Regions from separate parts of the Amnibacterium soli genome, predicted to be linked through region 2. Evidence: predicted binding sites of a transcription regulator. Region 2 holds the regulator's gene; the other holds the start of a gene.
What was found. The regulator HspR, encoded in region 2, represses chaperone genes until heat shock. The targets are predictions, from matches to a motif close to AAGTTGAGTCNNNNNGACTCAACTT.
Positions count from the first base shown of each region.

Region 1: a site for HspR is predicted at 2,188-2,212, ahead of ABEA53_RS11875 (Hsp20/alpha crystallin family protein). Genes of this name have one in related genera too.

Region 1 covers NZ_BAABLP010000004.1:468,309-474,949, reverse strand. Annotated here, with positions in the region: gene ABEA53_RS11890 (DUF58 domain-containing protein) at 1-43, opposite strand, end outside; gene ABEA53_RS11885 (AAA family ATPase) at 44-1,027, opposite strand; gene purU (formyltetrahydrofolate deformylase) at 1,150-2,010, shown strand; gene ABEA53_RS11875 (Hsp20/alpha crystallin family protein) at 2,251-2,682, shown strand; gene ABEA53_RS11870 (hypothetical protein) at 2,740-3,069, opposite strand; gene ABEA53_RS11865 (DUF7882 family protein) at 3,066-3,377, opposite strand; gene ABEA53_RS11860 (NADP-dependent isocitrate dehydrogenase) at 3,384-4,598, opposite strand; gene ABEA53_RS11855 (GNAT family N-acetyltransferase) at 4,727-5,179, shown strand; gene ABEA53_RS11850 (GNAT family N-acetyltransferase) at 5,253-5,771, shown strand; gene ABEA53_RS11845 (MGMT family protein) at 5,771-6,094, shown strand; gene ABEA53_RS11840 (TetR/AcrR family transcriptional regulator) at 6,111-6,641, opposite strand, start outside.
Region 2 covers NZ_BAABLP010000004.1:177,937-184,577, forward strand. Annotated here, with positions in the region: gene ABEA53_RS10335 (rhomboid family intramembrane serine protease) at 1-462, shown strand, start outside; gene dnaK (molecular chaperone DnaK) at 629-2,485, shown strand; gene ABEA53_RS10345 (nucleotide exchange factor GrpE) at 2,482-3,093, shown strand; gene ABEA53_RS10350 (DnaJ C-terminal domain-containing protein) at 3,097-4,086, shown strand; gene ABEA53_RS10355 (heat shock protein transcriptional repressor HspR) at 4,166-4,588, shown strand; gene ABEA53_RS10360 (ATP-dependent Clp protease ATP-binding subunit) at 4,696-6,641, shown strand, end outside.

The sequences.
Region 1 (6,641 bases), 290 kb from region 2:
GGCGCACGGTCCTGAGGCCGGCCAGCGGCTGCATCGCCGCCATCTACTGCAGCGGGACCGGCGTGGAGGAGACGACCTGGCGGACGATGCGGGTGGCCGCGACGACCTGCCCCTCCCGGGCGTCCACACCGGTGCGCCGCAGCACGAGGCGGTGCGCGAGCACGTCGACCGCGAGCGCGTCGATGTCGTCCGGCAGCACGAAGTCGCGCCCGTCGATCAACGCGGTGGCCTTCGCCGCGCGCAGCAGCTGCAGGCTCGCCCGCGGGCTGGCGCCGAGCCGCACCTCGGCGTGGCCGCGGGTCGCGCCCACGATGCGCAGCACGTACGTCTCGACCGCCGGGGAGACGTACACGTCCCGCGCCTGCGCGGCGAGCGACGCGAGCGCGCCAGTGGACAGCACGGGCTGCAGCCGGTCGATGGGGTCGAGGCGGCCGTGGGAGCGGAGCATCGCCCGCTCCGCCTGCTCGTCGGGGTACCCCATCGAGATGCGGGCCATGAAGCGGTCGCGCTGCGCCTCGGGGAGCACGTAGGTGCCCTCCATGTCGACGGGGTTCTGCGTCGCGACGACGAGGAAGGGGTCCGGCAGCGGCCAGGTCGAGCCGTCGACGGTGACCTGCCCCTCCTCCATGCACTCGAGCAGGGCCGCCTGCGTCTTCGGCGAGGCGCGGTTGATCTCGTCGCCGATGACGACGTTCGCGAACACGGCGCCCGGCTTGAACTCGAACCGCGCCGAGGACTGGTCGAACACGGACGCGCCGGTCACGTCGGAGGGCAGCAGGTCGGGCGTGAACTGGATGCGGCTGATCGTGCCGCCCGTCGCGCGGGCCAGCGCCTTCGCGAGCATCGTCTTGCCGACGCCGGGCACGTCCTCGATGAGCAGGTGCCCGCCGGCGAGCATGACGGCGAACGCGGAGCGGATCACGTCGTCCTTGCCGTCGATCACGGTCGCGACGGCTGCGACGACCTCGTCCGCGGTCGAGCGCACCGACTCGGCGCCTCGGGAGTCGAGCGTGATTCCGTCCGTCATGGCGCCTTCCGTACCGAGCGATTCGCGATCACCATAAGCGAGTTCCGCCGCTGCGCAGCGCGAACGGGGAGGTCCCACCGTTACCTCTCCGTGATCGCACGCCGCTCGCTAGGGTGAGCGCCGTGACGGACGCCTCAGACGCCCACTGGGTGCTCACGTTCGTGTGCATCGACCGGCCCGGGATCGTGCATGCGCTGTCCGGGGCGATCGTGGCCGCGGGCGGCAACATCACGGAGAGCCAGCAGTTCTCCAGCCACGACACCGGGCGCTTCTTCCTCCGCCTGCAGGTGCAGTCGCCGTCGACCGCGCAGCAGTTCGCCGCGCACCTCGTGCCCGTGGCGAGCCGGTTCGACGCGGAGTGGCGCCTCGACCGCGTCGCCCGCCCCGTGCGCACCCTCGTGCTGGTCTCGAAGGCGGGTCACTGCCTGAACGACCTGCTGTTCCGCAGCCACTCCGGCCAGCTGCCGATCGAGGTGCCGCTCGTGCTCGGCAACCACGCGACGCTCGAGGGGCTCGCGGGCTTCTACGACGCGCCCTTCGAGCACCGCGCGGTCACGTCGCCGGAGACGAAGGCGCTGTTCGAGGAGCGCGTGGTCGCGGCGGTCGAGGAGCACGACATCGAGCTCGTCGTGCTCGCCCGCTACATGCAGATCCTCTCCCCCGAGCTCTGCGCGCGCCTCGCCGGTCGGGCCATCAACATCCACCACTCGTTCCTGCCGGGCTTCAAGGGCGCCAACCCGTATCGGCAGGCGCACGCCCGCGGCGTGAAGCTGATCGGCGCGACCGCCCACTTCGTGACCGAGGACCTCGACGAGGGCCCGATCATCGAGCAGAACGTGATCCGCGTCGACCACAGCGCGGACCCCCACGAGCTCGTGCGCATCGGGCAGGACGAGGAGAGCCGCACCCTCACGCAGGCGGTCCGCTGGTTCGCGGAGCACCGCGTCCTGCTCGACGGCCGCCGCACCATCGTCTTCCGCTGAACTCACCGCCTTCGATCCGCAGGGAGATCGAAGGCAGTGCCGCTTCGCAGCGCTGAACGCGCTGCGGTACGCGGCGGATGGTCGCGTCCGCGGGCGGTCGCCCGAGTCGACTGTTCCAAGCGGATTCTCGGGTTCGAAAGGCTTGGCACTCGTTGGGGGCGAGTGCTAATTTCTGTCATGTTGAGCCCGGTCGGCTCAACTTCGAGAACTCATCGCAGCCACGACTGGAAGGACGACACCATGGCGATGAACTTCGACCCGTTCCGCGAGCTGGACCGGATGACCTCGGCGCTCCTCGACAGCCGCCAGGGCCCGCAGCTGATGCCGATGGACCTCTACCGCGACGGGGACCACTACGTGCTCGCCGCCGATCTGCCCGGCATCGACCCCGGCTCGGTCGACATCGACGTCGACGGGCAGCTGCTGACCGTCCGCGCCGAGCGCACGATGCGCACGGCGGAGGGCGTGAAGTGGCTCGCGCAGGAGCGTCGCGGCGGCTCGTTCCTGCGTCAGCTCAGCCTGGGGCAGGGCGTCGACACCGAGCACATCGCGGCGACCTACGAGAACGGCGTGCTGACCGTGACGATCCCGGTCAGCGAGCGCGCGAGGCCCCGCAAGGTCGAGGTGGTCGCCGGCGGCTCGTCCGGCCGGCAGCACGCCGTCGAGGCCTGATCGGGCTGGAGCGCGGAGGGCCCGCCGCGTCTCGCGGCGGGCCCTCCGCACGTCCCGCTACGCGAGGGGGTCGAACTCGTCGAGTGCCGGGCCCGGGTCGTCGTCGCCGATGATGAACGTGGTGCGCACGCGGATGCGGTGCTCGAGGTCCGCGACCGCGTCCGCCACGTCCGTCTCGAAGACCTCGTCCTCCGCCCAGGCCGTGATCTGGCTCGCCGGCCCGATGAGGACCGTGATGGGCTCGATGAGCCCCGCCTCCGTCCGGCCCGGGATCGTGACGGTGTCCGACGAGTCGCCGTCGGCGAGCAGCCGCGCATACTCCAGCACGAGGTCGGCGAGGTGGTCGTCGGTCCCGAAGGTCTGCTCCGCGTAGGCGACGCGCTTCACTCGCGGGTCTTCACATCCGGCTCCGGCAGCAGGCGCAGCCCGGTCGGCTGGTTCGCCAGCTCCCGCAGCTGTCGCAGCCACTCCCGGTTCACCGCCGGATCGCGGCTCCCCGCGTACTTGAAGACGATCGGCACTCCCGGGGAGATCCAGAGCGAGCCGTGCCCGTCGCCCACGCCGGGCTCGTCCCGCCACGTGAACGAGAACGACTCGTGCGCCCGCAGCTTCGCGTAGATCACGAGCTGCAGGTGCGCGAGCGCCCGGTCGTCGACCGGGATGGTGACGTTCGTCCCGTAGATCAACGACCCCATGCGGACTCAGCCCAGCCGGGTGCGGAGGTTCTCGGTGATCGACGCGAGGAACTCCTCCGTCGTCTCCCACTTCTGATCCGGGCCGACGAGCAGCGCGAGGTCCTTCGTCATGGACCCGCCCTCGACGGTCTTCACGACGACGTCCTCGAGGGTGTCGGCGAAGTCGATGAGGGCCTGGTTGCCGTCGAGCTTGCCGCGGTGCTGCAGGCCTCGGGTCCACGCGTAGATGGAGGCGATCGGGTTGGTCGACGTCGGCTTGCCGGCCTGGTGCTGGCGGTAGTGCCGGGTCACCGTGCCGTGGGCGGCCTCCGCCTCGACGATCTTCCCGTCGGGCGTCGTCAGCACGCTGGTCATCAGGCCGAGCGAGCCGAAGCCCTGCGCGACGGTGTCGGACTGCACGTCGCCGTCGTAGTTCTTCGTGGCCCAGACGTAGCCGCCCTCCCACTTCAGCGCCGACGCGACCATGTCGTCGATCAGGCGGTGCTCGTAGGTGAGGCCGGCGGCGTCGAAGCGCTCCTTGAACTCGGTCTCGTAGATCTCCTGGAACAGGTCCTTGAAGCGACCGTCGTAGGCCTTGAGGATCGTGTTCTTCGTGGAGAGGTAGACCGGGTAGTTCCGGGCGAGGCCGTAGTTGAGGCTCGCGCGGGCGAAGTCGCGGATCGACGCGTCGAGGTTGTACATCGCCATGGCGACGCCGCCGCCCGGGGCCTGGAAGACCTCGAAGGACTGGGCCTCGCCGCCGTCCTGCGGCTGGAAGCTGATGGTCAGGGTGCCGGGGCCGTCGAAGACGAAGTCGGTGGCGCGGTACTGGTCGCCGAACGCGTGGCGGCCGACGATGATCGGCTTGTTCCAGCCCGGGACCAGTCGCGGGATGTTCGAGATGATGATCGGTTCGCGGAAGATGACGCCGCCGAGGATGTTGCGGATGGTGCCGTTCGGGCTCCGCCACATCTTCTTCAGGCCGAACTCCTCGACGCGCGCCTCGTCGGGCGTGATCGTCGCGCACTTGACGCCGACGCCGTGCTTCTTGATGGCGTTCGCGGCGTCGATCGTGATCTGGTCGTCGGTCTCGTCGCGCTTCTGGATGCCGAGGTCGTAGTACTCGAGGTCCACGTCGAGGTACGGGTGGATCAGCGTGTCCTTGATGGACTGCCAGATGATGCGGGTCATCTCGTCGCCGTCGAGCTCGACGACCGTTCCCTCGACCTTGATCTTCTCCACGAACACTGCCCTTCGGAAGTACGGATGCGCCCGGCGCACACCGCCGATCACTGTAGCGAGCCCTTCTCGGCGTCTCCCCGGGAAGCGACGGGATGACCGGGACGGGGCCCGCTCGCTACTCTGAGCGCGTGGCGGACCTCCACCTCGAACCCCTCTCGGCGGCGACCGTCGTCGCGGCGAACTCCCTGACCCTCAAGCCGGGCCAGGAGCAGTACGCCGTGCCGATCTCCCATGCGGAGGCGGAGCAGACCATCGACCCCGAGGCGGCGTGGCCCCGTGTGGTCCTCGAGGACGGCGAGGTCGTCGGCTTCATCAAGGGCAGCTTCGACCCGCACGAGTCGCGCCCGGAGTTCCGCTGCTGCATCTGGTCGATCAACGTCGCCGCGACGGCGCAGGGCCACGGCGTCGGCCGCTTCGCGGTGCACGGCCTGGCCGACGAGGCACGATCGCGCGGCTTCACGCGGCTGACGGTGATCTGGGAGCGCGGCGACGCGGGCCCCGAGGACTTCTTCCTCCACGTGGGCTTCCGCCCCGAGGGCGAGACCCGCTTCGGCGAGGTCATCGGCGCGCTCGACCTGTGATCCCGGGCGTCCTCGGACGTCCCGGGCGGCCGTGCAGGCCCGCCTCGTCCGATCCCGCCCGGGGACGCGGGGCGTGACCGCGTCCCCGGCTCGCCTGGCGCACGTCGCTGCCGGCGCGATCGACGTCGAGGCGCTGGCGTCGGTCTACACGGTCGTGTTCCGCGAGCCGCCGTACTCGGAGCCCGACGCGAGCGATCTGCGCCGCCGCCTCCCGATCCACGCGGAGCGCCCGGGGTTCCGGCTCGTCACGGCGTCCGTCGACGACCGGGTCGTCGGGTTCGCGTACGGCTACACCGGCGAGGGACGCGGGAGGTGGATCGAGCGGCTCGCCGCGCAGCTCGGCACCGCGACCGCGGGTCGCCCGCTCGGCGGCCACCTCGTGCTCGCCGAGCTCGCCGTCCTGCCCTCCGTCCGAGGCCGGGGCATCGGCGCGACGCTGCTGGACGCGATGCTGCGCGACCGCGCCGAGCCACGCGTCCTGCTGCAGACGCACGACGGCGACACCCCCGCGATGCGCCTCTACGAGCGGGCGGGGTTCCGTCGGCTCGCTGCGATGCCGCCGGACGTCGCGCTGATCCGGGACCTGCCCTGATGGCGGTCTTCGACACGAGCGGCGACTACACGCAGGCGGTGCTCGAGGTGGTCGCGGACATCCCGCCCGGCCGCGTCATGACCTACGGCGACGTGGCGTGGACCTTCGGCCGCCCGGGTGCGCGGGCCGTCGGCATGGTGATGCGGTTCCACGGCTCCGAGCTGCCGTGGTGGCGGGTGATCCGCGCCGGCGGCCATCCGCCGACCGGGCACGAGGACGCGGCCCGAGCGCATTACGAGGAGGAGGGCACCCCCCTCCTGCCCGCCACCACTCCAGCGGGCTACCGCATCGATCTCGCGAAGGCCGGGTGGTCCCCCTCCTGACCGCGGCCCAGGACGATCAGCGCAGCAGGGGCAGCCAGAGGTCGTCGACGATCTCGAGGATCCGCCGCTCCGGCACGGGCGCGAGCGTCAGCAGGAGGTCGTGCCGGAACAGGTCGAAGGGCAGCGTGACGAGGCCGTCGGACCGCTCGCGCGCCGGGATCTCGCCGCGCGCCATCGCGCGGTCGAGGAGCACCCGCCCACTGCCGGCCCGCTCGCCGAGCAGGCGGTCCCGCAGGTCGGCGGGCGACAGCCCGGTGTCGGAGGCGATGTTCGCCATGAGGACGCTGATCGCGGTGATGAAGCCGGCGCGGCTCGCGTTGAAGTCGCGCAGGCTCGTGAGCACGTCCTCGCGCAGCGAGCCCGTGTCGGGCAGCTCGCGGCGGACGAAGAGGCCCGCGTGGTGCATGGCTGCGACCACGAGGTCCGCCTTGCCCGGCCAGCGCCGGTAGAGCACGGGCTTGCTCGTGCCCGCCCGGGCGGCGACGGCGTCGTAGGTGGTGCCCGCGTAGCCCTGCTCCTGCAGCTCCTGCCAGGCGGCCTCGAGCAG
Region 2 (6,641 bases):
GGGTTCAGCTTCCCCTCGGCGGTCTTCTTCGCGCTGTCCGCCGTCTTCTTCTGGCTCACGGCGCCGCAGCTCGAGCGGATGCTCGGCCTGCGGACCTTCCTGATCGTCGTCGGCACCGCCGCGGTGGTCGGCAGCGCGGGCCTGGTGCTGTCGGCCGGCTTCGCCGCCGGGCTGTCGCCGGTGATCTTCGGGTGCTTCGCCGCGCTGCTCGTCGTCGTGTGGCACGAACCGCAGATGCGCACGCAGATCCTGATCATGATCGGCATCAACCTCATGCTGAGCCTCGTGCTCGGCGGGAACGGCCTCGCCGGCCTCGTCGGCGGCATGGTCGGCGGCGCCGGCGCGCTCTGGCTGATCCGATCGGGCCCGGACCGGGGCTGGAGGAGCCGCACGCCGCTGCTGATCATCGCCGCGGTCTGCGTCGGCCTCGTCCTGGTGGCCGCGCTGCGCGCGCTCGCCTGATCCCGGCGATCGCTCCCATCCACCGGGAATTCGGGCGCTTCCTGAGAGTTGAGTACCTATGACTCAACTTCTCGGGCTGCGATTGGACACGGTCGCCTCGGGTTCCTAATGTTGAGTCGCCACGACGCAAGTCGTGCCGCAGACAATCAACGCAAGGAGACACCCCATGGCTCGTGCCGTCGGAATCGACCTCGGGACCACGAACTCCGTGGTCGCCGTGCTCGAGGGTGGCGACCCCACGGTCATCGCCAACGCGGAGGGCTTCCGCACCACCCCCTCGGTCGTCGCGTTCGCGAAGGACGGTGACGTGCTGGTCGGTGAGACCGCGAAGCGTCAGGCCGTCACCAACGTCGACCGCACCATCTCCTCCGTCAAGCGCCACATGGGCACCAGCTGGACCACGTCCATCGACGGCAAGCCCTACACGCCGCAGGAGATCTCGGCCCGCATCCTCGGCAAGCTGAAGCGCGACGCCGAGCAGTACCTCGGCGACAGCGTGACGGACGCCGTCATCACCGTGCCGGCGTACTTCAACGACGCCGAGCGCCAGGCCACGAAGGACGCCGGTGAGATCGCCGGCCTCAACGTGCTGCGCATCATCAACGAGCCGACCGCCGCGGCGCTCGCCTACGGCCTCGACAAGGGCAAGGAGGACGAGCTCATCCTCGTCTTCGACCTCGGTGGCGGCACCTTCGACGTCTCCCTCCTCGAGGTGGGCAAGGACGAGGGCTTCTCGACCATCCAGGTCCGCTCCACCGCCGGCGACAACCGCCTGGGCGGCGACGACTGGGACCAGCGGGTCGTCGAGCACCTGATCAAGCGCTTCAAGGACTCGACCGGCGTCGACGTCTCGAAGGACAAGATCGCGCTGCAGCGCCTCAAGGAGGCCGCGGAGCAGGCGAAGAAGGAGCTCTCGGGCTCCACCTCCGCCTCGATCACCCTCCCGTACCTGTCGCTGACCGAGAACGGTCCGGCGAACCTCGACGAGACGATCACCCGCGCGCAGTTCGAGAACCTCACGAGCGACCTGCTCGAGCGCACCCGCAAGCCGTTCCAGGACGTCATCAAGGAGGCGGGCGTCAAGGTCGAGGACATCGCGCACGTCGTCCTCGTCGGCGGTTCCACCCGCATGCCCGCCGTCTCCGAGCTCGTGAAGAAGCTCACCGGCGGCAAGGAGCCCAACAAGGGCGTCAACCCGGACGAGGTCGTCGCCGTCGGCGCCGCCCTGCAGGCCGGCGTGCTGAAGGGCGAGCGCAAGGACGTCCTCCTCATCGACGTCACCCCGCTGTCCCTCGGCATCGAGACCAAGGGCGGGATCATGACCAAGCTCATCGAGCGCAACACGGCCATCCCCACCAAGCGCAGCGAGACCTTCACCACGGCCGACGACAACCAGCCGTCCGTCGCGATCCAGGTGTTCCAGGGCGAGCGCGAGTTCACCCGCGACAACAAGAACCTCGGCACCTTCGAGCTGACCGGCATCGCGCCGGCGCCTCGGGGCATGCCGCAGGTCGAGGTCACCTTCGACATCGACGCGAACGGCATCGTCCACGTGTCCGCGAAGGACAAGGGCACCGGCAAGGAGCAGTCGATGACGATCACGGGCGGCTCGAGCCTCCCGAAGGACGACATCGAGCGCATGGTCCGCGAGGCCGAGGAGCACGCCGCGGAGGACAAGCGCCGTCGCGAGGCCGCCGAGGTCCGCAACTCCGGTGAGCAGCTCGTCTACTCGATCGAGAAGCTCATCAAGGAGAACGACGACAAGCTGCCCGCCGACGTCAAGGACGAGGTGCAGGGCGACGTCGACTCCCTGAAGAGCGCGCTCGCCGGCGACGACGACGACGCGGTCAAGACCGCGTTCGACAAGCTGAACGAGAGCCAGACCAAGCTCGGCCAGGCCATCTACGCGAGCTCGCAGGCGGAGCAGTCCGCCCCGAGCGCCGAGGAGCCCGCCGCCTCGTCCTCCTCCGATGAGGACGTCGTGGACGCCGAGGTCGTGGACGACGACGAGCCGAAGCGATGACGGACGACAAGAACCAGCCGGAGGGGGCGCCCGAGGAGGGCGCCCCCCAGGGCGACGGTGGCCAGAACGACGAGAACTGGATCCAGGCCGAGGGGCCGGACGTCGAGACGTCGCTCAACGACGCCGACCAGGCGTTCCTGAACGGGGAGGGCGACCTCCCCGCCGGGACCGGGCCGGACGGCACCCCGCAGGACAGCGAGCACCTCGCCGACCTGCGCCGCGTGACGGCGGAGTACGCCAACTACCGGCGCCGCACCGAGCGCGAGCGCGACGCGCTGCGCGACCGTGCCACGGGCGACGCCGCGCGGGCGTTCCTGCCGGTGCTCGACGACCTGGACCGGGCGGAGGCGCACGGCGACCTCGCCGAGGGCGGCCCCCTCACCGCGATCGCGCAGAAGCTGCGCGGCGCCGTCGCGAAGCTCGGCATCACGCCCTACGGCGAGAAGGGCGAGCTCTTCGACCCGCACCAGCACGACGCGATTTTCCAGCGGGAGAGCCCCGACGTGACCAGCCCCACCGTGTCCGACGTGGTCGAGCGCGGCTACCGCATCGGCGAGACGACGCTCCGCGTGGCGAAGGTCGTCGTCGACACCCCCTCCGGGAGCTGAGCCGTGGCGAGTCAGGACTGGTTCGAGAAGGACTTCTACGCGGTCCTCGGAGTCGACAAGTCCGTCTCGCAGGCCGACCTGAAGAAGGCCTACCGGAAGCTCGCGCGGCAGTACCACCCCGACTCGAACCCCGGCGACGCGAAGGCGGAGGCGCGGTTCAAGGAGATCTCCGAGGCGTACAGCGTGCTGTCCGACGAGGAGCAGCGGCAGGAGTACGACCAGATCCGGGCCATGGGCTCGGGCGCCCGCTTCACGGCGGGCGGGGCCGGCGGCCAGAGCGGCGGCGGCTTCGAGGACGTGTTCGGCAACCTGTTCGGGCAGGGCACTCGCACGAGGACCAGCACCCGCGGAGGCGGGTTCGAGGACATCCTCGGCGGGATGTTCGGCAACGGGGGAGGCTTCGGCCAGACCTCGGGCGGGTTCCGCGGGTTCGGGGGGCCCACCCCCGGGCGCGAGGTGACCGCCACGACGAGCATCGACTTCCTCACCGCCACGAAGGGCGACACCGTCACCCTGTCCGGCGGCAACGGCAAGCCGATCACCGTCCGCATCCCGGCCGGCGTGACCGACGGCCAGAAGCTCAAGCTGCGGGGCAAGGGCGAACCGAGCCCCGACGGCGGCGAGCCGGGCGACCTCGTGCTCACGGTCCGCGTGGACAAGCACCCGGTCTTCGAGCGCGAGGGCCTCAACCTCAGGGTGAACGTTCCGGTGACGTTCGCGGAGGCGGCCCTCGGCGCGACGATCGAGGTGCCCGTGCTCGGCGGCGACCCGGTGCGCATGAAGGTGCCGGCCGGCACCTCCAGCGGCCAGGTGCTGCGGCTGAAGGGCCGCGGCGTCGAGACGCCGAAGGGCACGGGCGACCTGCTGGCCCGGGTCGAGGTCGCGGTGCCGAGCCACCTGTCCGCGGCGCAGAAGGAGGCGCTCGACGCCTTCGCCGCCGCCTCCGGCGACGACAACCCGCGCGACGACCTGCTGGCCAGGGCCCGCGCATGACCGGTCGTGTCCACGGATCAGGGGAATCGGCCGGACCGATTCCCCCGATCCGCGGACACCGACGACAGCTGGAGCAGTGATGGAAGCGGACGACCCGATCTTCCCCATCGCCGCGGCCGCGGAGCTCGCGGGCATGCACCCGCAGACGCTGCGGCAGTACGACCGGCTCGGCCTCGTGGTGCCGCGCCGCACCTCCGGCAAGTCCCGCCGCTACTCGCTGCGCGAGGTCGCGCAGCTGCGGGAGGTGCAGCGCCTGTCGAGCGAGGGCGTCTCGCTCGAGGGCATCAAGCGCGTGCTCGAGCTCGAGAACGAGGTCGTGAGCCTGCGCGACCGGGTGCGCCAGCTCGAGACGGCGCTCGCCAACGAGCTGCTGTCCCGCCCGGGCGCCCGCGTGTTCGCGTCGTCCCCCCAGGGAGACGTGGTGCCGTTGCGGCACGGCACCCGTGCCGCTCGTCGCACCGAGGTGATGGTGTGGCGCCCTCGCTCCATCGAGTCGGAGTAGGGTCGGAATACACCTGAGCGTGGTGCGCTCAACTCTGCAGGAGTCGGATCCGCGAGAGCGGACGCCGACGGACCTCCTCCATCCGCTTCCTCCTGAAGGCAGGACACATGGCCAACATGCGCGGCGCGGCTGCTCCGCAGGAGAACGCCAAGAGCGCCCTCCAGCAGTACGGCATCAACCTCACCGAGATCGCGCGAGCCGGCAAGCTCGACCCGGTCATCGGTCGCGACAGCGAGATCCGCCGGGTGAGCCAGGTGCTCACGAGGCGCACCAAGAACAACCCCGTGCTGATCGGCGAGCCCGGCGTCGGCAAGACCGCCGTCGTCGAAGGGCTCGCGCAGCGCATCGTCGCCGGCGACGTCGCCGACTCGCTGAAGAACAAGCAGCTCGTCTCCCTGGACCTGGCCGCCCTGGTCGCCGGCGCGAAGTACCGCGGCGAGTTCGAGGAGCGGTTGAAGGCCGTGCTGAAGGAGATCAACGACTCCGACGGCCGCATCATCACCTTCATCGACGAGCTGCACACCCTCATGGGCGCCGGCGGCGGCGAGGGCAGCGTCGCGGCGTCGAACATGCTGAAGCCGATGCTCGCCCGCGGCGAGCTGCGCATGATCGGCGCGACGACGCTCAACGAGTACCGCGAGTACATCGAGAAGGACGCCGCGCTCGAGCGCCGCTTCCAGCAGGTGTTCGTGGGCGAGCCCTCGGTCGAGGACTCCGTCGCGATCCTCCGCGGGTTGAAGGAGCGCTACGAGGCGCACCACAAGGTCGCGATCGCCGACTCGGCGCTCGTCGCGGCCGCCTCGCTCTCGAACCGCTACATCTCCTCCCGCCAGCTGCCCGACAAGGCGATCGACCTGATCGACGAGGCGGCGAGCCGGCTGCGGATGGAGATCGACTCCGCCCCGGTCGAGATCGACGAGCTGCGACGCTCCGTCGACCGGTTGAAGCTCGAGGAGCTGGCCCTCAAGCGCGAGAAGGACGACGCCTCCCGCGACCGCCTCGAGAAGCTCAGGGCGGACCTCGCCCGTCGCGAGTCGACCCTGAAGGAGCTGCAGACGCGGTGGGACCGCGAGCGCGCGGACCTCAACCGCGTCGGGAACCTGAAGGAGAAGATGGACGGGCTGCGCATGCGCGCGGACCGGGCGCAGCGCGAGGGCAATCTGGAGGAGGCCTCCCGCCTGCTCTACAGCGAGATCCCCGTGATCGAGCGCGACCTCGCGGCCGCCGAGCGCGCCGAGGACGACCCCGACGTGCAGCGCATGGTCAACGACCACGTCACGGACGAGGACATCGCCGCGGTCGTCGCCCAGTGGACGGGCATCCCGATGGGGCGCCTGCTGCAGGGTGAGACGCAGAAGCTGCTGCGCCTCGAGGCCGAGCTCGGCAAGCGCCTGATCGGCCAGAAGGCGGCCGTGCGCGCCGTCGCGGACGCGGTGCGCCGCACCCGCGCGGGCATCGCCGACGCCAGCCGGCCCACCGGCTCGTTCCTGTTCCTCGGCCCGACCGGCGTCGGCAAGACCGAGCTCGCCCGGGCGCTCGCCGAGTTCCTGTTCGACGACGAGCGCGCCATGGTGCGCATCGACATGAGCGAGTACGGCGAGAAGTTCTCCGTCTCGCGCCTGGTCGGCGCCCCTCCCGGCTACGTCGGCTACGAGCAGGGCGGCCAGCTGACGGAGGCCGTGCGGCGCCGTCCGTACTCGGTGATCCTGCTCGACGAGGTCGAGAAGGCGCACCCGGAGGTGTTCGACGTCCTGCTGCAGGTGCTGGACGACGGCCGCCTCACCGACGGCCAGGGCCGCACGGTCGACTTCCGCAACACGATCCTCGTCCTCACGTCGAACCTCGGCAGCCAGTACCTCACCGACCCGTCGCTGTCGGCGGAGCAGAAGGAGGAGGCCGTCCAGGCGATGGTGCGGCAGGCCTTCAAGCCGGAGTTCGTGAACCGCCTCGACGACATCGTGGTGTTCCAGACGCTGACCGAGGACGACCTCGCGCAGATCGTCGAGCTGTACATCGACCGGCTGTCGCGCCGGCTCAGCGACCGGCGGCTGCA